DNA from 3 places in the Cohnella sp. genome. Region 3 is predicted to be linked to each of the others. Evidence: predicted binding sites of a transcription regulator. Region 3 holds the regulator's gene; each other region holds the start of a gene.
What was found. The regulator NrdR, encoded in region 3, represses ribonucleotide reductase genes. The targets are predictions, from matches to a motif close to AACACNATATATNGTGTT.
Positions count from the first base shown of each region.

Region 1 (7,074 bases), on a different contig from region 3:
CTTGTCCCATCGTCTGCTTGACGGTAATGAAGTCTTCGACGTCCGGATGCCAGTCGTTGATCATCAGCATTAAGGCGCCGCGCCGACTATTTGATGTATAGAACCCGTTGCCGCAAAGCATGTGGACTTCATCAACCTCAAAGTCGTATACTTCGCTCATCCCTATCGGTTCGATCGACACAATGCGGTCGGGCACCGTAGTCAACATTTGTTCTACACGTTCCGCCAATGCAACCTGGCCATCCTCGTGAAGACGATCTTTTACCCGAGTTAGCGCTCGAAATGAAATACGCGTTTTCGTCGAATCCCATATCCCTTGATAATAACGCCCAGGAATGCGCAGCTGCCCCCAAACTTCACGAGGGTAACTATTGCCGTGATTGCGCAGGCCTGCACTCTTCTTATCTTTATGGGACAACTCGATAAATCGACTCATTCTCTCTTTGAACTCGGCCCCTGTTACGCAAAGACGATGAATGGTTCTCCATTCTTGGTCGCTTCGATCGGTCGAATTGATATGCGACATAATGCCGTTAGCAGCCAGCAATTGCTGGACGTCGCCAAGCATTTCAAGACTGATACTGTCAAATCCGTATCCTCCCTTGGAGCCGCGATCGCATCCATCTGCATCGAAATATCCTGCTACGAAAGCCCCCATCACGCTCGACCGGGAGCGGAAGATCGGTTCGGGTACTCTAATGTCTTGGCTGTGGGCTTTCAACATCCGATTTTGCTCGAGCCAGTCCACCACTATACGGGAATACACAGCTACATTTTTACAGGCTCCGTCGCCTGTCTCTATAACCGGCTCAATTCCAAACAACTCCCGTACCCATTTTACGAGGAGATCTCTAATGTCAGGATGATCGTCGGCAGTTGCGAGTTTAATCGCTTTCGGCGCTTCCCAATTGACTTTGCGCCCCCAATGTACATATCCGTCCCCATAAAAGTAACCAAGCAAGTAAGCCAAGCGTTCGTCAAGCACCTTGGGCAATCTCACCGATTCGTTCAATCTCGTGCTCATTTCGGGACGCGGGTACAATTCGGCTTTCAGTTGTACGTAGGGAACTTCCTGCAAACCGTCTGCAAGCAAAGTCAATGTTTCGGAGTCAACATCCAAATCCCGTAATGGAATCGTCGTAACGGAACCGTTGCGGATAACTCCCATTTTGTGGTCCTTTGTCACATCAACGGTAAAGCCGCGTTCTGTGGTCACCCGGAACAAAGGTTTGACGCCATTGCGAAACGAGCATGTAATCCGGTGTGGTCCTTGATGGGTCAATGCATAAAAGGTCTCTCCATGATCCATGCGATCCGCAAGTTCTTTGGCCGGAATCAGACCGCGATTCGTTGCGATACGCTCATTCGGTCCGAAGCAACCACCCTGCTCAATTAAGCCCGTCGTATAGCTGAACAGTCCGCCCCAGGATACCGCGCCGCTGGAAGAGCCGTTCACGCCCTTGACGATCGAGCTGCGAGGACGAAGCGAGGACAAGTTGATACCGACGCCGCCTCCGCGGGCCATAATCTCGGTCATCTCCGACAGCGTCTGCATAATGCCGCCGCGGCTGTCATGAGGAGAAGGGATAACGTAGCAGTTGAACAGCGTCAGCTCTTCGCTGGCTCCCGCCCCCGCCGCGATCCGTCCTCCGGGAACGAGCTTCCAATCGTCGAGCAGCCAGCGGAACTTCTCCGCCCATTCCTGCTGCTTCTCCGGCGACTCTTCGACGGAAGCCATCGCGTTCGCGAGCCGCGCCCACATCTCCTCCGGCGTCTTCTCGATCGTCAGAGTCAGCTTCTCGATCGTCGATTCGACCCATTCGCCGCTTCGAAGCTTGACGGTAACGTTCTTGCCCTCGCGCCCCACGACTTCCCCGACATCCTTGGAAGGAAACTTCGGGTCGTCCTTCGTCAGCACGAGGACGACGTCGCCCACCTTCGTCTCCCCCGTGTCCGCGTTTTTCCAGGCGTAGCGATCGAGAAATATTTTCTCGCTAAGCCCCTCGAGATGTCTTTCCTGCATGGTTGACACTGCGACCAACTCCTCTAAAACGTAGTAGGCAGAGCACAATCCAAGTGCGATCAGAAGGGAATGAAAATCCAGCGTTATAGGTGAATTATACAATATATTGTGCCCCCATACCATTACGATCTCCTATATGTTGTAACCGGTAACGAATGGCAAGCCATTCCCCTCTCTCCCCGTTTCGAATTCCTCCCGGTTGCTCATACTAGAAAGTGGATACCAGCCGAGATCGCCGAGGAGGACTGCCGATTGAATACCTCTATTCCATCCGATACCGCCCCCCGCAAGCTTCACCCGCTCGTGGATATGCACGTAGACCGGAGCGCTTTCGAAGATTTGGAGCGGCGGGCGGAACGCAACGGCCCATGGGATGACTGGCCTTTGTACCAGCTTGCGTTGGAGGCGGAGGAAGCCAACCTCGTCACCGATTTCCACGCTTTGCGATGCCTGTCGCTGCTCCCTCATTTCGAGCCGATGCCCCACCAGATCGATACCGCCCGCCGCGTGCTGCACGAGATGAGAGGCCGGGCGATCCTCGCCGACGAGGTCGGCCTGGGCAAGACGATCGAAGCCGGATTGATTCTTAAGGAATATATGATCCGCGGCCTTGTGAGGAAGGCGCTCGTGCTCGTCCCCGCCTCCCTCGTGCTGCAATGGGTGCGCGAGCTGAACGGCAAGTTCGACATTCCCGCCGTCGCCCAGCGCAAAGCCTATTCGTGGGACAACGACATCGTCGTCGCCTCGATGGATACGGCCAAGCGCGACCCGCACCGGCAGACGCTGCTCGACGGCGAATACGATCTGATCATCGTGGACGAGGCGCACAAGCTGAAGAACAAGCGCACGGGCAACTATCAATTCATCAACGAGCTTCGCAAAAAGTACTGCCTGCTCCTCACCGCCACGCCGGTGCAGAACGACCTGTCCGAGCTGTACAACCTGATTACGCTGCTGAAGCCCGGCCAGCTCGGGGGCGAGGGCGACTTCGCCGCGAACTTCGTCGCGGATCGCCGCGTGCCGAAGAACGAATCCAAGCTTCATGAAGCGCTCGGTCAAGTGATGATCCGCAATCGCCGCAGCGACGGAGGCGTCGAATTCACGAAGCGGGTCGTCACCAACGTGCCGCTCCGCCTGTCCGCGGAAGAGATGGCGCTCTATGAGGGCGTAACCGACTATGTTCGCAAGCATGCCGCCTCGGAGAGCGGAGACATGGCCAGCATGCTGTCTCTTGTCACTCTGCAGCGAGAAGTCTGCTCCAGCCGCGACGCCGTATTTCTGACGCTGATCAACCTGTTCAAGAAGACGGCCGAGGACTCCCCGCTGCGCGCCCGAATCTGGGAGCTCGTCGAGCTGATCAAGCAGATCAAGTCGAACACGAAAGCCGAGAAGGCGATGGAGCTTGTCCGTAACCTGAACGATAAGGCGATCATTTTCACCGAATACCGGGCGACTCAAGAATATTTGCTGAAGTTTTTCAGAGAGCACGATCTCGCCGCCGTCCCTTACCGGGGCGGAATGAACCGGGGCAAGAAGGACTGGATGATGGAACTGTTCCGCAGGCGCGCGCAGGTGATGATCGCCACCGAAGCCGGCGGCGAAGGCATCAACTTGCAATTTTGCCACCACGTCATCAACTTCGACCTGCCGTGGAACCCGATGCGAGTCGAGCAGCGGATCGGCCGGGTGCACCGGCTCGGTCAGACGGAGGACGTCCAGATTTTCAACCTGTGCACGCTGGGCACGATCGAAGAGCATATCGTCCATCTGCTGCACGAGAAAATCAACATGTTCGAGCTGGTCATCGGAGAACTCGACGAGATCATTCAGCAGTTCGAGAAGGAAGATACGCTTGAGCGCCGTCTGGCCCAGCTCGTGCTGGAAACCGCGGACGGCGAGGAACTGCGCAGAAAAATCGACGGGCTCGGGGACACGCTGATCGAGACGAAAAAACGGATGCAACTGGAGAACGCGACATGAATTCGAAACAGATCCACCGCTTCGTCGTTTCCTATCTGGAATCGAAAGACTGCCACTTTATCGAGAAGAGCCCCGGCGGGGTAACCGTGAAGCTGTCCCCCGACGCGGATCGCGCGCTGTCGAACCGGCCGTATTATTGGAGCTTCGTCGACCGGACCGGCACTCCCCCCGAGACGATGACCTATCGCTGGTCGTTCGAGAATCCGGCGATGTCCGACCGCATGAACGCTTCGCCGGTGTCCTACGTCATGACGGAATCCGGACGGATCATCCAGGAGGACGTCTACTTCGGCTCCAGGCGGCTGCACCAGCTGTTCGGCGTCGTCCAGCAGTCCGGTCGCTGCGTGACCTTGTTCGAGGAGCCTCCCCGCGGCAGGCTCGACCCGCTCGCTTCCCAAGCTTACACCGCTTGGCTTGGTGTCAATTTCAAAGTCGGCTACGAGTGCGACATGAAGCGGGAAGAGCTGTACCAGTGGGGCATCTCGCTCGCCACCGGCATCATAGACGAGAGGTTCATGGATAAGCTGCGGGAGCGCAGGCTGACGCCGCGGCTTCCGGCCAACGTCCATCTGCTGAAGAACGGTCTGTCTCTGAGAAAAGGGATGGCCCAGCTCGAAGCGGCGCTCGAACGCAGGCTGCGCGCCGCCGATTTCTCCTGGGCCGTGGAAGCCGAAGCGCGGAGGCAAGACGAACTGGAGAGAATTCGGCAATATTATGTTCCCATGCTGGAGCATATGAATCATCCCGACCAGAGCGAGCAGAAGGAAGCCGTCACCGCCAGATTCAATCAGCGGGAAGCCGAAATCGACTGGCAATACCGACCGCGCGTGAGCGTCTCGGTTCTGAACTGCGGCATCTTCCACCTGCCCGGCATCGATTAAGCGACGAAACGCCGGAAATCGGCAAAATTAGAACCGCCGGGCGCGGCGAGGGCTGACAAGTTCCAACACCTTCGGCGCCGCCCGTCGGCTACAATGGACAAGCGGCGCCAAGATCCAACCGGACGAACGTACACTATGAAACAGCGGGTGATAACATGATTTTCCTGAAAAGCCGTAACGGAAGCCGACGCAGATCAAGCCTTCGGTTCGCGGCGACGGTGGCGTTGTCGGCCCTCCTCTGGTCGAGCGCGATCGCGCTGCCCGCCTCCGCGGAAGTCGCGGCCGCCGAGCCGCAATCCAAGCTGGAGCGTCAAGTCGAGAGCTGGGTGGCGACGCTGTCCAAGCAGAAGCCTTTCCAGGATTGGCAGGCCGCGGACCCCCAGATCGCGGCGCTCGGCCCCGGCACCCATAGCTGGCTCGTCCTGTTCACTAAGGAAGGACGCGACATCGGCTATATGGTCGTGCATGCAGTTACGGACGGCTCTTTCCAGCTCGGCGAATACGGGATCGGTCCCTATTCCTTGTATTCCCTTCAGCAGCTCAAGCGCTCGCTGGTTTACAGCGGACTCCTCTCCGAAGACGAGGTCGGCCTGATCGCCGCCGCCAAGCAGTACGTGCACCCCTTCGCCGCCGCATGGGAAGTCCGCGTAGGGGAACATGCTTACTGGCTCGACGCCAAAACGGCGGAGCAGCTTCCGGTGGACAAGCCCCAATGGAAATCCCTGTTCGGCGCCGCTTCGCCCTTCCTCGGACAAGCCGCGTCGCCCGCCGTCGATAGGCTGAAGCTGAACGAACTGTTCGACGCATACGAGAGATTGCCCTGGCTCACCAAAGAAGCGCCATTCCCTGCGGAAGACGCCCAGAAGCTGCAGAAGCGTCTCGACAGCGGGAAGCCTCTGCGTTATGTAACGGAACCGTTCGGAGACGCGATGCTGTACGCGGCGCCAGTCATCGGCTACCAACGCTGGTCGAACGGCCGTATCGATATTGCGCTGGACATGGAAGGAACTCGCTTCATCCCTCTTGACGCTTTGCTCGAGGGCGGTCTCTTTTATCGTTAATTCGCGGAAGAATTCGTCGAACGCGCCTCGTGGCGCGTTTTGTTTTTCTTCTCCGCCCGGCTTCCCCACCAGATCATCAGCCCCATCGGCGCTATGCCGAACCACTTGGTCAGCCACGGCTCTTTGATCCGCGGGGCGCTGATCTTCTTCTCGGCCTCTTCATCCTTGGGACGTTCCATGTAGCTGACGACCCGCTCCGTTACGTATCGCAAATATTCCGATCCGTCCATTCGTCTCGCCTCCTCCTCTCTAGCATGCCCGTTTCGGGATGCGCTCAACCGTTCTGCATGGGGAACGGCAATTTGTGTCACGCTATAGAGCGGAGAAGCTTCGCATCGAGAACGGAGGAGACGGACATGTTATTTGCCCTACGCGTACTGATCGTTTGCAGCTTGGCGCTGACCGCCGGAAGAGCCGGAGCGAATGCAGCCGAAGCCCACGATCCGCCCAACGTCAAACGAGCGCTTCCGACCGCCGACGTGCTGATCGATGCGGGACACGGCGGAATCGACGGAGGCACTCACTGGAACGGCATTGTTGAGAAAGACATCAATCTGGCCATCTCCAGGAAGCTCTACTTGCTTCTTCGCGCGCGCGGACTCAAGGTCATCCTGAACCGAACGGGCGACTACGCGCTCAGCGACGACAATCGCTGGCACCTGAGCCGTTCGCGCCACCGCCGCGATCTGTCCCAGCGCCGCGGCTTGTCCGACGAGATCGGAGCGGCCCTGTTCGTCAGCGTTCACGTCAACTGGTCTCCCAAAGGAAGCAAGCGGGGTCCTCTGGTCATCCATCAGCCCGAAGGAGGCAGCGCGCTGCTGGCCAAATTCATTCAGGACAGCTTGAACAGGCAGCAGAATAAATTCCGGTTGCCCCAAGTGGCCAATCAATATTACTTGCTGAATCGGGTTCAAGTGCCGAGCGTCATCGTCGAGACGGCTTTCCTCAGCGATCCGGCAGACCGGGCGATGCTGACTTCGATTCCCGGTCAGAACCGCATCGCTGCAGCGATTGCCAGCGGCATTATCGCCTACCGGCTGTGCAGTCCGTGAGCGGCGAAAGGCTCGGGAAGCTTAAGCAGCTCGGTCAGCGGCACGAAAGCCGCCTTGCCCTTCAGTTCGGGAATGGC
Region 1 is NZ_JBEPYQ010000126.1:4,912-11,985, reverse strand. Features, by position in the region: gene ACESLM_RS27855 (adenosylcobalamin-dependent ribonucleoside-diphosphate reductase) at 1-2,023, opposite strand, end outside; gene ACESLM_RS27850 (DEAD/DEAH box helicase) at 2,333-4,003, shown strand; gene ACESLM_RS27845 (YqhG family protein) at 4,000-4,884, shown strand; gene ACESLM_RS27840 (hypothetical protein) at 5,040-5,945, shown strand; gene ACESLM_RS27835 (YqzE family protein) at 5,942-6,175, opposite strand; gene ACESLM_RS27830 (N-acetylmuramoyl-L-alanine amidase family protein) at 6,302-6,997, shown strand; gene ACESLM_RS27825 (divergent polysaccharide deacetylase family protein) at 6,976-7,074, opposite strand, start outside.
Region 1: the regulator NrdR is predicted to act here: its motif matches at 2,119-2,136, upstream of ACESLM_RS27855 (adenosylcobalamin-dependent ribonucleoside-diphosphate reductase).

Region 2 (7,074 bases), on a different contig from region 3:
ATGCCGACAAGCAGCTCATCACCGCGTACCACGTGGACGAGAAGCAAGTTTACACCGTCGGACTGAACGAGATCGACGACTTCGTGGAATAACCGGCTGCACAGCAAAACACGCACCGCAGGGCAGAGAAGCCCTCGGCGCGTGTTTTGCTGTTCGAACGCTTATTTATTTATCGAAATCGAACAAGAAGTCGTCGTCGGTCATCGTTTCCACGTGAATCGTCCGAACGTAGCCGTTGCCTTTCTTCGAGAAGAAATCGTGCTGCTTCGTGCGCGTGCTGATGCCGTTGAACACGATCGGGTTGACCTCTTCCTCCGGGAAGACCGGGTCGAAGCCCATGTTCATAAACGCTTTGTTCGCGTTGTAGCGGACGAATTTCTTAACCTCATCGGCAAGCCCGATCGCCGAGTACAGCTCGTCCGTATACTTCTCCTCGTTCTGGTGAAGATGCATAAGCAGCCCGTACAGCACCTCGTAAGCTTCCTTCTGCTCGCTCTCGTCGAGCTTGCCGTACACTTCCTGCGCCAACACGCCCACGTACAGTCCGTGAATGCTCTCGTCGCGCAAAATGAGGTCGATGACCTCGCCGCTGCTCGTCATTTTTCCCTGTCCGGCCAAATAAAGCGGATAGAAGAAACCGCTATAGAACAAGTAGCTTTCCAGCAGCACCGAAGCCCCCATCGCCAGGAACAGGCTTTTCGGCGACTCGATATGGTTGTAATACTGAACGATCGTGTCGGCCTTCGTCTGCAAATACGGGTTCGCTTCGACCCAGCGGAATACGCCGTCGATCTCTTCCGTCGACGCCAGCGTCGTGAAAATACTGCTGTAGGACTTGGCGTGGATTTGCTCCATCATCGCCATGAAGCCGAGCACCGCTTTGCGCTGTAGCCCGTCGACGTGCTCCAGAATCCGCGGCATGCCGACTCCGCCCTGCACCGTATCGAGCAGCGTCAAGCCCCCCAATACTTTCATGTAGAGCTCGCGTTCCCGATCGCTCAGGTTCATCCAATCCATTTTATCGTCCGAGAGCGGAATTTCCTCATCCGTCCAGAACTGCATAATGTTCTGATTCCAGAACGTGATCGTAAAATCGTCGTCCGGACGATTCCAGTTAACGGCTTTTAACGCGCACATAATTATTCGTCCTCCTGATTGCTGGCGGCTCAGGCGCTCGCCTCGTCCCTGCTCTTACACCGAGCAGGTTATGCACTCTTCCACCGACAGTCGGTTCGTACGCGTATAATAGAGAGATTTCAGGCCTTTCTTGGCCGCGTAGACGTAATAACGGGACAGCTGGCGCGTCGTCACGTCGCTGTTCACGTGCAGGACGGTCGAGATGCCTTGGTCCACGTGAGGCTGGATCTCGGCGATCAGGTCGATGACCTTGAATTGATCCATTTGGTAAGCCGATTTATAGAAGAAAATGTTGTCCTTGCTCAAGAACGGCATCGGATAATACGTCGTCGAGTTCGCATAGGTGCGGGTCTCGATCGGTTCGACGATCGGCATGACGCTCGAAGTCGCGTTCTGGATGTACGAGATGCTCTGCGTAGGCGCGATCGCCAGACGGTAAGCATGGTACAGCCCGTGCTCCGCGACGTCGGCTTTCAGGTTTGCCCAGTCTGCGGGCGACGGCACGTCGATGCCGGCGAACAACGTCTTCACGCGTTCCGTCTGCGGACGATAGTCGATCTCCAAGTAACGATCGAAATATGTACCTTTGGCGTATTCGGAACGCTCGAAGCCGCGGAAAGTGACGCCCGTATCCCTGGCGATCTCCATGCTCTTCTCGATGGAGTGGAAGTTCATCATCATGAAGAACGTGCGAACGAAGTCTCGCGCTTCCTTGCTCTCGTAAGCGATCTTGTTCTTCGCCAGATAGCCGTGCAGGTTCATCGCGCCGAGCCCGACGGAGTGCAGCTCTGCGTTCGCCTTGGCGACGCCAGGAGCGTTGGATACCGTCGTCATGTCGCTAACCGCCGTCAGGCCGACGATGCCCTCGTGCACCGATTCCTTGATTTTGCGCGTGTCCATCACGTTGGCGATGTTCAAGGAAGCGAGGTTGCAGCTAATGTCTCTGCGGATCGTATCCGGCTCGAAATAATCGCCGATCTCCGAAGTTTCCTGAAGTTGGAAAATTTCCGTGCACAGGTTCGACATCTTGATGCCGCCGAGATCCTTAAGCGCGTGTGCGCGGTTGGCGTTGGATTTGTTCATGATGTACGGATAACCGGACTCAAGCTGCGTCGTGGCAATCTTCACGAGCATGTCGCGCGCGCTCATGACCGCTTTTTTCTTCACGCGGTCGTCGGCAAGCAGCGTCTCGTACATCTCGTCCATGTCCATGTCGTCCAGGTGTTGGCCGTAGTGCTTAAACACCGTATAAGGCGCGAAAACGTGCAGCATCTCGTTCTTCTCGGCGAGCTGATAAAATTTGTCCGGCACGATCAGGCCGATCGACAGCGTCTTGAGGCGGGTTTTCTCGTCCGCATTGATCTTCTTGCTGTCGAGGAACTCGATGACGTCCCATCCGAAAATGTTGTAGTAGCCCGCTCCCGAGCCTTTACGCTGACCCATCTGATCAGCATAGGAGAAGGCGTCCTCCATCAGCTTCAACACGGGCATGATGCCCTTCGCCGCGCCTTCTACGCCTTTGATCGTCTCGCCGCGTCCGCGGATCTTCGACAGGTTTACCGCCACGCCCCCGCCGATCTTGGACAGCTGCATACAAGTTCCGATCACATAGTTGATCGAATTGAGGGAGTCGTCCATCTCCAGCAGGAAGCAGGACACCATCTCCCCGCGACGGCTCTTGCCCGCGTTCAGGAACGTCGGCGTAGCCGGCTGCAAGCGCTGCTCCATCATCGAAGCCGCCAAGGCACGGGCCACTTGGAAATCCCCTCTCGCCAAATGCAGCGCCACGATCGACACCCGATCGGGAAAGTGCTCAAGATATAGCGTCTTGTCGTCGGTCTTGACGGCATAGTCGGTATAGAACTTGGAGGCGGCCATATAGGATTTGAATTGGAAGCGGTACGCGTGGGTCAATTCGTAGATTTGATCGACTTCCTCTTCGGAGTAGCGCTCGTAGACGTCTTCGTAGTAGTTGTTATCCAGCATGTAGCGAACCTTCTCGCGGTGGCTGGCGAACTTTACGCTTTTGCGGTAGACGTCCTCCATGAACTCGGCGACGGCTTCGCGATCTTTGTCCAATTGGAAGAACCCTTCCGTATCTCTTTGCATCAATAAGTTGTTCAGTTCAATATGACGCAACTGCGCGCACCTCCTGTACGAATCTCTCAACGTCCTTCGTCGTGCCGGACAACTCGAACTTGCTGATGACGGGCACCCCGTACATCTCCGCGATGCGATCCGCGCTCAGCGCGAATCCGTTCCCCCAATTGCGGTTGCCGCTGGCGGATACCCCGCGCAGCTTCCGATGATTCTTCTTCAAGAACGAAGCGACCCTATCCGGCACTTGACCGAAACCCGTCGTATACGTAATGAGAACGAAGGGCTGATCCAGATCCATGGATTCCTCGATTTGAACCGAAGGAAGCTTTAATTTCTCTACGAACCTCCGTACGTTACCTGTCTTGGAATCATAGGCGATCATCATGCCATTCATTCTCCTTTCTTTGACCTCAACACAATATGTATAGCGACAACATCCAATTTATATCAAGATATTGTGGGTGTCAAGGTGAAAGATGACCTATTGACAAATGCCGATCGCTTGCTATTTTATGCGCAAAAAAAAGAAAAGGATCGCCGAAGCGACCCTCTTCCGCTCTTCGCAAGGGAGAGATGTCTAGTGATAATTGGGCAGCGCGGGACGGTTGAGTTTCTCCAGCAGCAGATCTTGCGCGCCCGAGCTGGACAGCGGAGGGCTCCCGAAATAACCCTGCATTTCGTCGCAGCGGTGAGAGCGCAGAAAATGAACTTGATCCTTCGTCTCGACCCCTTCGGCAATGACCTGCATCTGCAAGTTATGCGCCATCGAGATGATGGCCGCGACGATCGCCGCGTCACCCGGATCCTGCTCGATGTCCCTGACGAAGGAACGATCGATTTTCAGGCGGGCGATCGGCAGATTTTTCAGATAATGAAACGAACTGTACCCCGTCCCGAAGTCGTCGATACTGATATTAACCCCCAGATCGGTCAGCTCTTTCAAATATTGCGAGGCTCGTTCGACGTCCATCGTCATGCTCTCCGTAATCTCGAGCTCCAAATAACGGGGATGCAGGCCGGTCTGACGCAGGATTTCGGAAATTTTGCCCGTCAAATTCCGCTGAGAGAACTGCCGAAACGACAAATTGACGGATACGGGGATATTAAGCAATCCCTCATCCTGCCAAGCCTTGTTCTGCCTGCAAGCCTCTTCGATCACCCATTCGCCGAGCGGCACGATCAGGCCGCTCTCCTCCGCCGCGGGAATGAACTCCCCCGGGGAGACGAGCCCGCGTTCGGGATGCTGCCATCGGACGAGCGCTTCCATACCGACGATCTGGCCGGAAGCCAGATCGTACTGGGGCTGATAGTGCAGCACGAACTCCTTGTTCTTCAGCGCCCTGTGCATTTCGTGCTGGATGGTCAGCTTCTCGATCGCGATATGATCCATGTCGCCGGAATGCAGCAAATAGTCGTTCTTGCCGTTGACCTTCACGCGATGCAATGCGGCGTCGGCGCGCTTCAGCATCGTGGCGGCGTCGTCCGCGCCGTCCGGACTGACGGAGACGCCGATGCTGACCGTCACGTGAACCGGCACGCCGTTCAATTCGAACGGCTCCTTCATGACGGATATCAGGGCATCCAGACGTCTGGATATGTCGTCCGCGTTTTCCAGCGACTCCAAACAAGCCGCGAACTCGTCCCCTTCCATGCGCGCGAGATCTCCCGGCACGGACAGACTGCGGCTGAGCCGCTCGGCGATCTGCAGCAGCAGCATGTCGCCGAAATCGCGTCCGAACGACGCGTTGATCAGCTTGAAATGGTCCACGTCGATATAGCAGACGGCAAGAGACCTCCCGCTTTCCTTGGCCGATTGAAGCCTCTCTTCAAGGCGATTCATAAAAAACTGCCTGTTCGGCAGCCCCGTCATGTCGTCGTAATAGGCCATATAGCGTATGCGCTCGAGCGAGCGCTTGCGGTCGCTGATATCTTCGATGAATACGAGAATGCCGATCGTTCTGTTCCTTCTGACCAGCGGCGAAGTATGAATGTTCAGATCGATCGCGTGTCCATGCTTATGTATGACCTTGATTTCCCTGGAGCAGGTTTCCCCTTGAAGCGTCCGTTGGAAAACAAGCCTTGTCTGCTCCCTGGATTCGTCGGCCAGCATCGTCTCGAACGAAATGCCGTTCAATTCCTCCTTACCGTATCCGACCATATCGGACGGATCGCGGTTAATGTCCATGAATCGCCCATGCCTGTCGATCACCGCGAAAGCGATCGGGCTGTGCGTGTAAAGCGAATTCAACAATTCCCATTGATAAACAGGACCCGACTGCTCGGTCCGATAGCGTTTGCGCGAGAATATCCAGCCTAATGAAGCGGCGCTTGCGGTCAGTGCTGCAAGGCCGGCGACACCCGCCAGCCAAAGTCCGTCGTTGGACCATCCGTTCACGAGGCTACGTCCTTCCTCCGCCATGGGCGACTACTCTAGGATAATACATCTATTATAGATCAAATGGCGTAGATGTGTAGCCCATAATTTTCTATTTCTTGTCCTTTCGGGCGGCCAAAGCGATGCAGATCCAGCCTGCAATGAACGCAACTCCCCCGAGCGGCGTAATGGCTCCGAGAATCTTAACCCCGCTGAAAGCCAGGACGTACAAGCTCCCGGAAAACAGGATGATCCCGATAATATGCAGCCTCGCGGCCCAGATCGCCAGCTTCGGCGAAGGAAGCCGATCCATTAGAAGAGCGATGAGAAGAATGCCGACGGAGTGGAACATGTGATATTGAACGCCAGTATCGTAGACGTCCAGCGCGTCCGCCGTGAGCCGATCTTCCAAAATGTGGGCTCCGAATGCTCCGAGAACGACAGAAAGCATAGCCGCAAGGGCACCAATTTTTGTATACTTATTCATGCGGGGTTTATCCTCCTTGGAATTTGGACAGCATTTCAACATCTATCATATCCTGAATGAGGTGTAAAGTCATGAACGAACCGTTCGAAAAGGATGAACAATTTGCGAACCGCGGCGCCTTCTCACAGATTGACGGCCAGCCGCCCCAACCGCTCAAGCACAGCGGCCTGGGCATCGCGTCCTTCGTGCTGTCGCTTGTCGGCATCGTCTCCTTCGTCATATTGACGATCGCCCTGATTTCCCTGTTCTTCCAGACCATCGACATTACGCAGATCGTGGACGACAACGGCGACCGCTTGATGTCCGACGAAGAACTCGTGGACAAAATCCAGCCCTTCATCGGCTACCTGGTCTTCTATCCGCTGCTGATCCTCGTCATCCTCGTCGGGCTCATCCTCGGCATCGTCGCCCTGGCCCGCCCCGGCTACAAGAAAGTGTTCGCGATTCTCGGGACCGTCTTCAACGGCCTTCCCCTCCTATTCATCGCGCTGCTCTTCCTGATCGGCCTCGCCGGCCTGTAACCGCGTACTGTCCTGACCGGACTATCCCGACACAGACTCGTAAACTCGACGACTGAACATGCACATCCGTCCTCCATGCACAGGCATTCTCTCCCGCGAGAATGCCTGTGCCCCTCTTCCCTCTTCCCTCTTCCCTCTTCCCTCTTCCCTCTTTCCTCCTTCCCGCTGCTTTCTCGCCGCCAACGACGTTGTATCTCATCTTGACCCAACCTGAGTCAATTGCAGATCCCAGCTCTGGGCCTCTCCTTCCATCTATCACACCTGGCTCTCCTGCGCCATATCTCATTTCCGCCTGACCTGAGCAATGTACAGATGCCTTTCCTACGTCTCCTGTTCCTGTAACCATCTCTCTTGCAGTCATATTTCTCGTTTTCACCCAACCTGAGTCAATTGCAGATCCTGGCCCTATGTCTCTCACCTCTTTTCACCTCGCTCTCCTGCCCTCATATATCTCG
Region 2 is NZ_JBEPYQ010000095.1:20,171-27,244, forward strand. Features, by position in the region: gene ACESLM_RS24740 (hypothetical protein) at 1-92, shown strand, start outside; gene nrdF (class 1b ribonucleoside-diphosphate reductase subunit beta) at 166-1,137, opposite strand; gene nrdE (class 1b ribonucleoside-diphosphate reductase subunit alpha) at 1,192-3,276, opposite strand; gene nrdI (class Ib ribonucleoside-diphosphate reductase assembly flavoprotein NrdI) at 3,263-3,622, opposite strand; gene ACESLM_RS24760 (putative bifunctional diguanylate cyclase/phosphodiesterase) at 3,815-5,632, opposite strand; gene ACESLM_RS24765 (DUF423 domain-containing protein) at 5,724-6,098, opposite strand; gene ACESLM_RS24770 (hypothetical protein) at 6,170-6,619, shown strand.
Region 2: the regulator NrdR is predicted to act here: its motif matches at 3,650-3,667, upstream of nrdI (class Ib ribonucleoside-diphosphate reductase assembly flavoprotein NrdI).

Region 3 (7,074 bases):
GAAGCTCAGGGAGTGGCTCGCGGACGCCGGAACGCCGAAGACGAGCTACGATCTGCACCGCGTCGATCTCGTGCTGGCTCGCTCGGGCGTCAAGCTGCAAGGCCATTCGTTCGACGTACAGCTGGCCGCCTATCTGCTCGACCCGACGGAGGCCGATCCGTCGCTGCACGGTCTGCTGCAGCGGTACGGACTCGATCCGATTCCGTCCGACGAAGCGGCGTACGGCAAGGGAGCCAAGTTTCGCGTTCCGGCGGCGGACGAGCTGGCCAAGCATTTGGCGGCGAAAGCCGACGCGGTGCGCCGCCTTAAGGAGCCGCTCGCCGAACAGCTCGAGAAGCTGGGCATGCACCGGCTCTATTACGAGCTGGAGCAGCCTCTGTCCGTCGTGCTGGCCGGAATGGAGAAGCAGGGCATTAAAGTACGGCCGGAGGCGCTGCAGGAGCTGGGCGCGGAGTTTCAGCGCCGTCTCGAGGAGACGACGGACGCGATCTACGCCAGCGCCGGCTTCGAGTTCAACATCGGCTCGACGCGCCAGCTCGGGGAAGTGCTGTTCGAGCGGCTTCGGCTGCCCGTCGTGAAGAAGACGAAGACGGGCTATTCGACCGACGCGGAAGTGTTGGAGAAGCTGGAGCCCCATCACGAGATCGTCAAGCTGATTCTGCACTATCGCCAGCTTTCCAAGCTGCAATCGACCTATATCGAAGGCTTGTTGAAGGAAATCCGTCCGGAGACGGGCAAAATCCATACGTTCTACCGGCAGACGATCGCGGCGACGGGCAGGCTTTCGAGCCAATACCCGAACTTGCAAAACATTCCGATCCGTTTGGAGGAAGGTCGCCAAATCCGCAAAGCGTTCGTGCCGTCCGAGCCGGGCTGGACAATCGTCGCAGCCGACTATTCGCAGATTGAGCTGCGTGTGCTGGCGCATATCTCCGGAGACGACGGACTGAAAGTAGCGTTCCTGAAGGAGATGGACATCCATACGAAGACGGCGATGGACGTGTTCGGAGTTCCGGCGGAACGGGTGGACGCCAACATGAGACGCCAGGCGAAGGCCGTCAACTTCGGCATCGTCTACGGTATCAGCGATTGGGGCCTGTCGCAGAACTTGAACATTACGCGAGGCGAAGCAGCCGACTTCATCGAGCAATATTTCGTGGCGTTCCCGGGAGTGCGCCGCTATATGACCGAGATCGTAGAGCAGGCGAGGAAGGACGGCTACGTGACGACCTTGCTGGAGCGCCGCCGCTACTTGCCGGAAATCCGCCATTCCAACTTCAACCTGCGTTCCTTCGCGGAGCGTACCGCGATGAACACGCCGATCCAGGGCACCGCCGCGGACATTATCAAGCTGGCGATGATGCGGATGAGCGAGGAGCTGTCCGCTCGCGGATTGCGCAGCCGCATGCTGCTGCAGGTTCATGACGAATTGGTGTTCGAGGTGCCGGAAGACGAATTGGAGACGATGAAGAGCCTCGTGCCGGAGACGATGAAAAACGCGCTGAAGCTCGACGTGCCGCTGCTGGCCGAAGTCAGCGTCGGCTCGAACTGGTACGAAGCGAAGTAAAAGGAAGTGAAGAGAAATGCCGGAACTGCCCGAGGTAGAAACGGTGCGGCGCACCTTGAATCAATTGATCGCCGGGAAGACGATCGAGTTCGTGACGGTCAGCTTGCCGCGCATTCTGCAGAAGCCGGACGATCCGCAGGCGTTCGCCGCCATGCTGGAAGGAAGGACGTTTCAATCGGTGGAACGGCGGGGGAAGTTTCTGCGGCTCGTGCTGGACGGACTGGTGCTGATCTCCCATCTGAGGATGGAAGGCCGTTACGGCCTGTACGGGAAAGACGATCCCGTCGAACTCCACACGCACGTCCGGTTTTCTTTTACGGACGGCACGGAGCTGCGTTACAAGGACGTTCGCCAATTCGGAACGATGCATCTGTTCGCGCCGGGGGACGAATGGACAGCCGCTCCGCTGAATAAACTGGGATTAGAGCCGCTGGACGAGAGCTTTACGCTGGACGAGTTCTGCCGAGCGCTTGCCCGCAGGACGACAAAAATCAAGCCGCTGCTGCTTAATCAGGAGATCGTCGTCGGGCTGGGCAACATCTACGTGGACGAAGCGCTTCATGCCGCCGGCATCCACCCGGAGACGCCCGCAAGCGAGCTGAAGCGGAAAGAGCAGGAGAAGCTGCACGGCGCGATCGTCGTCACGCTCTCGGCCGCCGTGGATGCGGGGGGGTCCTCCATCAAATCGTACGTGAACGGCCAGGGCGAGATGGGAATGTTCCAGTTCAGCTTAAGGGCGTACGGCAGAACGGGCGAACCTTGTCCCGAATGCGGAACGCCGATCGAGAAGTCGGTCGTCGGCGGACGAGGCACGCACGTGTGTCCGAAGTGCCAGAAGCCGCCTCGCGGCGGGAAATCGCCGACGTCATCGGACGATGCCGCGACTGCATCGAAGCGGCCGCGAACCCATGCCGTGAAGCGGAGGCTGGACGGGGCGGAGCGATAGAAGTGCATTAAGCGGGGCATTGTCGCCGCCGCCTGCATAGGATGGAAGGTACCCGGCTTCCGGAACGGGAGCGAGGGATCGCATCCATGCAGGGGGAAATGCGTTATGATGGCACCTGTCGCGTCGCTTCTGTTATTGTCTTTCGCGGTAAGTTTGGACGGTTTCGGCGTCGGAATGACTTACGGCGTCAGGAGAATCAAAATTCCCGTATCATCCGTAGCGATTATTTCGGTTTGTTCCGGTCTGATCATTCTGCTCTCAATGATGGTCGGGGTCGCGATCACGCGATGGATTCCCCCGCAAGGGGCATCGGCCATAGGGGCGGTCATTCTGATCGGCATCGGCATGTGGGCGCTCATTCAATTTATCCGCAGCGGCGAACGGGACGAACGTGACGCCGGAGGCCGCGGGGGCGCGGAAGCAGGCGCGGCGGCGGACGCTCCCGTGCTTAAGATGGAGCTTAAAATATTCGGGTTCATCATTCAAATTCTTCGCACGCCGTCGGCGGCCGACATGGACCGGTCGGGCACGATCAGCGCGGGAGAAGCGTTCCTGCTCGGGACGGCGCTGTCGCTGGACGCCTTCGGAGCGGGCATCGGCGCGGCCCTGGTCGGCTTTCCGCCCATGCTGACGGCGATTCTTATCGCCGCTTCGAGCGGATTGTTCCTCTGGTCCGGCACGAAGTTCGGATTGTGGGCGTCGCGCTGGCGCTGGATTAAGCAGCTGTCCATGCTGCCGGGCATCATTTTGATCACGATGGGAATTTTCAAGCTGTTTGTATAAGGCCGAGGTAAGGCCGGGTTCAAAGAGTTCGGTTCTCAGCGGTCGGACTTTTTGAACCACTTTACTCAGATGTAAGGAAGAGGGCTTATGAACATAGGATTAACGGGAGGCATCGCCACCGGCAAAAGCACGGTCGCCAAGCTGCTCGCGGAGCGCGGGGCGAACCTGATCGATCTGGACAAAGTCGCCCGGGAGGTCGTCGAGCCCGGGCAGCCGGCTTTGCTCGCGATCGCCGAGCGGTTCGGACAAGCCGTGCTCAAGCCGGACGGCTCGCTGGACCGCAAGAAGCTCGGCGCCGTCGTCTTCTCCGATCCGGAGGAGCGCAAGGCGCTCGAAGCGATTACGCATCCGGCCATTCGCGCCGTGATGAAGGAACGGATGGCGCGTTACGAGACGGAAGAGCCGGACAGGCCGGTCGTCGTCGACGTTCCGCTTCTGTACGAGTCGAAGCTTGAAGGTTATTTCGAGCAGGTCATGGTCGTGTACGTTCCCCGGGAGACGCAGCTTCGCCGGCTCATCGAACGAGACGGCCTGACGCCGGAGGAAGCCGGGAAGAGACTCGCCGCGCAGATGGACATCGAGGAGAAGAAGAGACGGGCAGACGTGCTTATCGACAATAGCGGAACGCCCGGGGAGACGGATCGGCAGATTGAGCGCTTCTGGCGGGAAAAGGGGCTAGGATGAAGAGAAGGGTCAGGCGCAAGCGCTTCATCCTGATGTTGGTCGTTATCGTGCTCGGGGCGCTGTTCATCCGGTCGGATTGGTTGGGGAAGCGAATTTATCCGATTTCTTATCAAGATGAAATCAAGAGGAACGCGCAGCATTACGAGCTGGATCCGCTTCTGATCGCCGCGATCATCCGCGTCGAATCGAACTACAGGCTGACGGCGGTCTCCCGAAAGGGAGCGATCGGCATCATGCAGATTATGCCCGATACGGCGGAGTGGATTTTGAAGCAGGACGATTTCGGCGATATTACGGTGAAGGACGCGGGATCTCAGGCTCACGCCGGCATCGCTCTCGGCTCCTGGTACGTGAAAGAGCTGAACCGGCAGTTCAGAGGCGATCTGATCAAATCGCTTGCCGCCTATAACGCCGGTCCCGGGAAGGTCAGATCTTGGCTGGAAAAGGGAGTATGGGACGGCGAAGAGCGGACGATTAGCGATATTCCTTACGGGGAGACTAGACATTACGTGCAGCGTGTGTTGTATTATTATAAGAAGTATCAGGATATTTACGAGACCTTATAATTAGGATAAGGCAAAAGGAAGCCTTGAAGCGTTCGCTTCAAAGCTTCCCGGTATCTAGTGCTTTTCCACTGTCGATCATTCGTTCGGATTATCGGCCCGCCAGCTGTTGCTCGGCGATTTGCACCAAACGGCGGGTAATGTTACCCCCGATGGAACCGTTGTCCTTCGTCGTCATGTTACCTTGGTAACCATCTTGCGGGATGGCGATGCCAAGCTCTTGAGCCGCTTCGTATTTCAGTTGGTTCAGACCCGCTGTCGCTTGGGGAACGAGCAATGTATTGCTGCTGTTGTTCTGTGCCATGAATGTTCACCTCCTTGCGGTTGGTAACTGTATTATGTGCTTTATTCTACCGTTCATGTAAGGTAAGGCTTGGAAAATCATTCGTATTCGAAGGAGGCGAGATCGGCGACATGAAATGCCCTTATTGCGATTACAGCGGAACGAAAGTGTTGGACTCCCGTCCGGCCAACGATAACAAATCGATTCGCCGCCGCCGGGAGTGCGAGAAGTGCAGCCGTCGGTTTACGACTTTCGAGACGGTCGAGGAAACGCCGCTGATGGTGATCAAGAAGGACGGGAGCCGCGAGGAGTTCAGCAGGGACAAGGTGCTTAGGGGGCTTCTGCGGGCTTGCGAGAAGCGTCCGGTATCCGTCGGACAACTCGAAGTCATCGTCTCCGACGTGGAGCGGGAAATCCGCAATACGGCGTCGGCGGAGGTCGAGAGCCGGATTATCGGCGAGCTGTTGATGGAGCATATTTATCCCGTCGACGAGGTCGCGTACGTCCGATTCGCGTCGGTGTACCGCCAGTTCAAGGATATTAACATGTTCTTCAAAGAGCTGAACACGCTGATGAGCAAACACGGGATATAGACAGTCGTATTTCCCGAATATGCCGAATATAGCATAAAGCCGGGCGCCAGGGGCGTTCGGCTTTATTTCGCACGGCCGTAAAAAGCTTATCTTAAAGCATCGGAAGCGCCGATCTCTCCAGTCCTTTTACACGATAAGGCAGCGACTTCGCGTCCGCCATGACATCCGCTGTTAGGACGAAGAACGGTCGCCGCAAGCGTAAAAATATTGTTGGAAAAGACGTTGACAACCCTCCCAAGCCTGTGATAAACTCATTTTTGTCGCCAAATGATACGGGCCCTTAGCTCAGCTGGGAGAGCGCTTCGCTGGCAGCGAAGAGGTCAGCGGTTCGATCCCGCTAGGGTCCACCAATAATGCAAGGGTTCTTAGCTCAGTTGGCAGAGCAGGTGACTCTTAATCATCAGGTCCAGGGTTCGAGCCCCTGAGAACCCACCAGCATATTTAAGACGAAACGGCAGAGATGCCGTTTTTTTGTTTTAAACGGCTTCTTACTCTCGTCAGGGGGTATTGGTTGGCCGCCCGGACAACCGGTTTGACCCGCATGCTCCGACGACGAGGGCGTTCTGATCAAATCGTCGACAGCATCTGCCGATAATGATAGGAGACATTTTAAGCTCTATCAACTGGCAGGAGGAAATCAGATATGCATAGACAGAACGTACCGACTCGATTAAAAGCGTTAACGCACCGACTGGCGGCGAAAAGCTTGACTTTCGCGCTTGCTGCGTTTGTCATTTTCGGAGGAGTGGCCGGCGATTTTAGGTCGGCTGCAGCGGCGGAGGGCGACGATAGCAAACGGATCGTGGACGTTGCGATGGGCAACGGCTTTGCGCTGGCGGTAGCCAAGGACGGCACGCTCTGGAGCTGGGGAAGCAACGGGGGCGGAAAGCTTGGACTTGGCAAATCCGCAGCGTCTGCCTCTTCGCCGGTTAAGGTGCAGGGCGTATATCGCATCGTCGCTGTCTCCGCGGGCGTCAATCATGCAATGGCACTCAGAGCCGACGGCACCGTATGGACGTGGGGCTTTAACGTGCAAGGCGAACTGGGAGACGGGACGTATACGGAATATGGCGAGCCCGATAGCAGCGGGGCAAGCAGAATCAGCATCGACCGCAGCGGCTACGTTCCGCAGCAAGTGCCTGGTCTGGCCGATATTGTCGGCATCGAGGCGACGAGCGCGGGAGGCACCGCCTGGAATGCGGCAGGGGAGATGTGGCAATGGGGGAATGCAAGAGCCTCCGGCGCGATTTTGAAGGAACGGCTCTCTCCTCAGAAAAATGATTCCGTAGGATCGGTCGTCTTCGTGTCGGCAGGAAACGGCTTGTTGGCGGTGGTCGACAAGGACGGGACGGTGTGGACGCAGGGCTGGAACACCTTCGGGCAGCTCGGCGACGGCAAGAGAGACGAATCGGGCCGCATCGGCACCGTCCAAGTAGAGGGAATAGCAAACGTCGAACGGGTAATGACGGATGGAGCGACTGCCCTTGCGTTCCAACGGGGCGGCAAGGTGTTCGAGTGGGGCGTCAGTCTGCTGGAGACGAAGGGCTTGAATCGGACGGACCCGGCGCACTACGGCAAAATGCCGCATCATCTTCAGCCGACGGCCACATCTGCGCTGCAAGGCTTCAGCGAAATCCGGAACACGACGAATCTGC
Region 3 is NZ_JBEPYQ010000018.1:9,039-16,112, forward strand. Features, by position in the region: gene polA (DNA polymerase I) at 1-1,567, shown strand, start outside; gene mutM (DNA-formamidopyrimidine glycosylase) at 1,584-2,513, shown strand; gene ytaF (sporulation membrane protein YtaF) at 2,619-3,296, shown strand; gene coaE (dephospho-CoA kinase) at 3,384-3,980, shown strand; gene ACESLM_RS07965 (lytic transglycosylase domain-containing protein) at 3,977-4,546, shown strand; gene ACESLM_RS07970 (alpha/beta-type small acid-soluble spore protein) at 4,635-4,847, opposite strand; gene nrdR (transcriptional regulator NrdR) at 4,958-5,419, shown strand; tRNA gene ACESLM_RS07980 (tRNA-Ala) at 5,694-5,769, shown strand; tRNA gene ACESLM_RS07985 (tRNA-Lys) at 5,779-5,854, shown strand; gene ACESLM_RS07990 (stalk domain-containing protein) at 6,063-7,074, shown strand, end outside.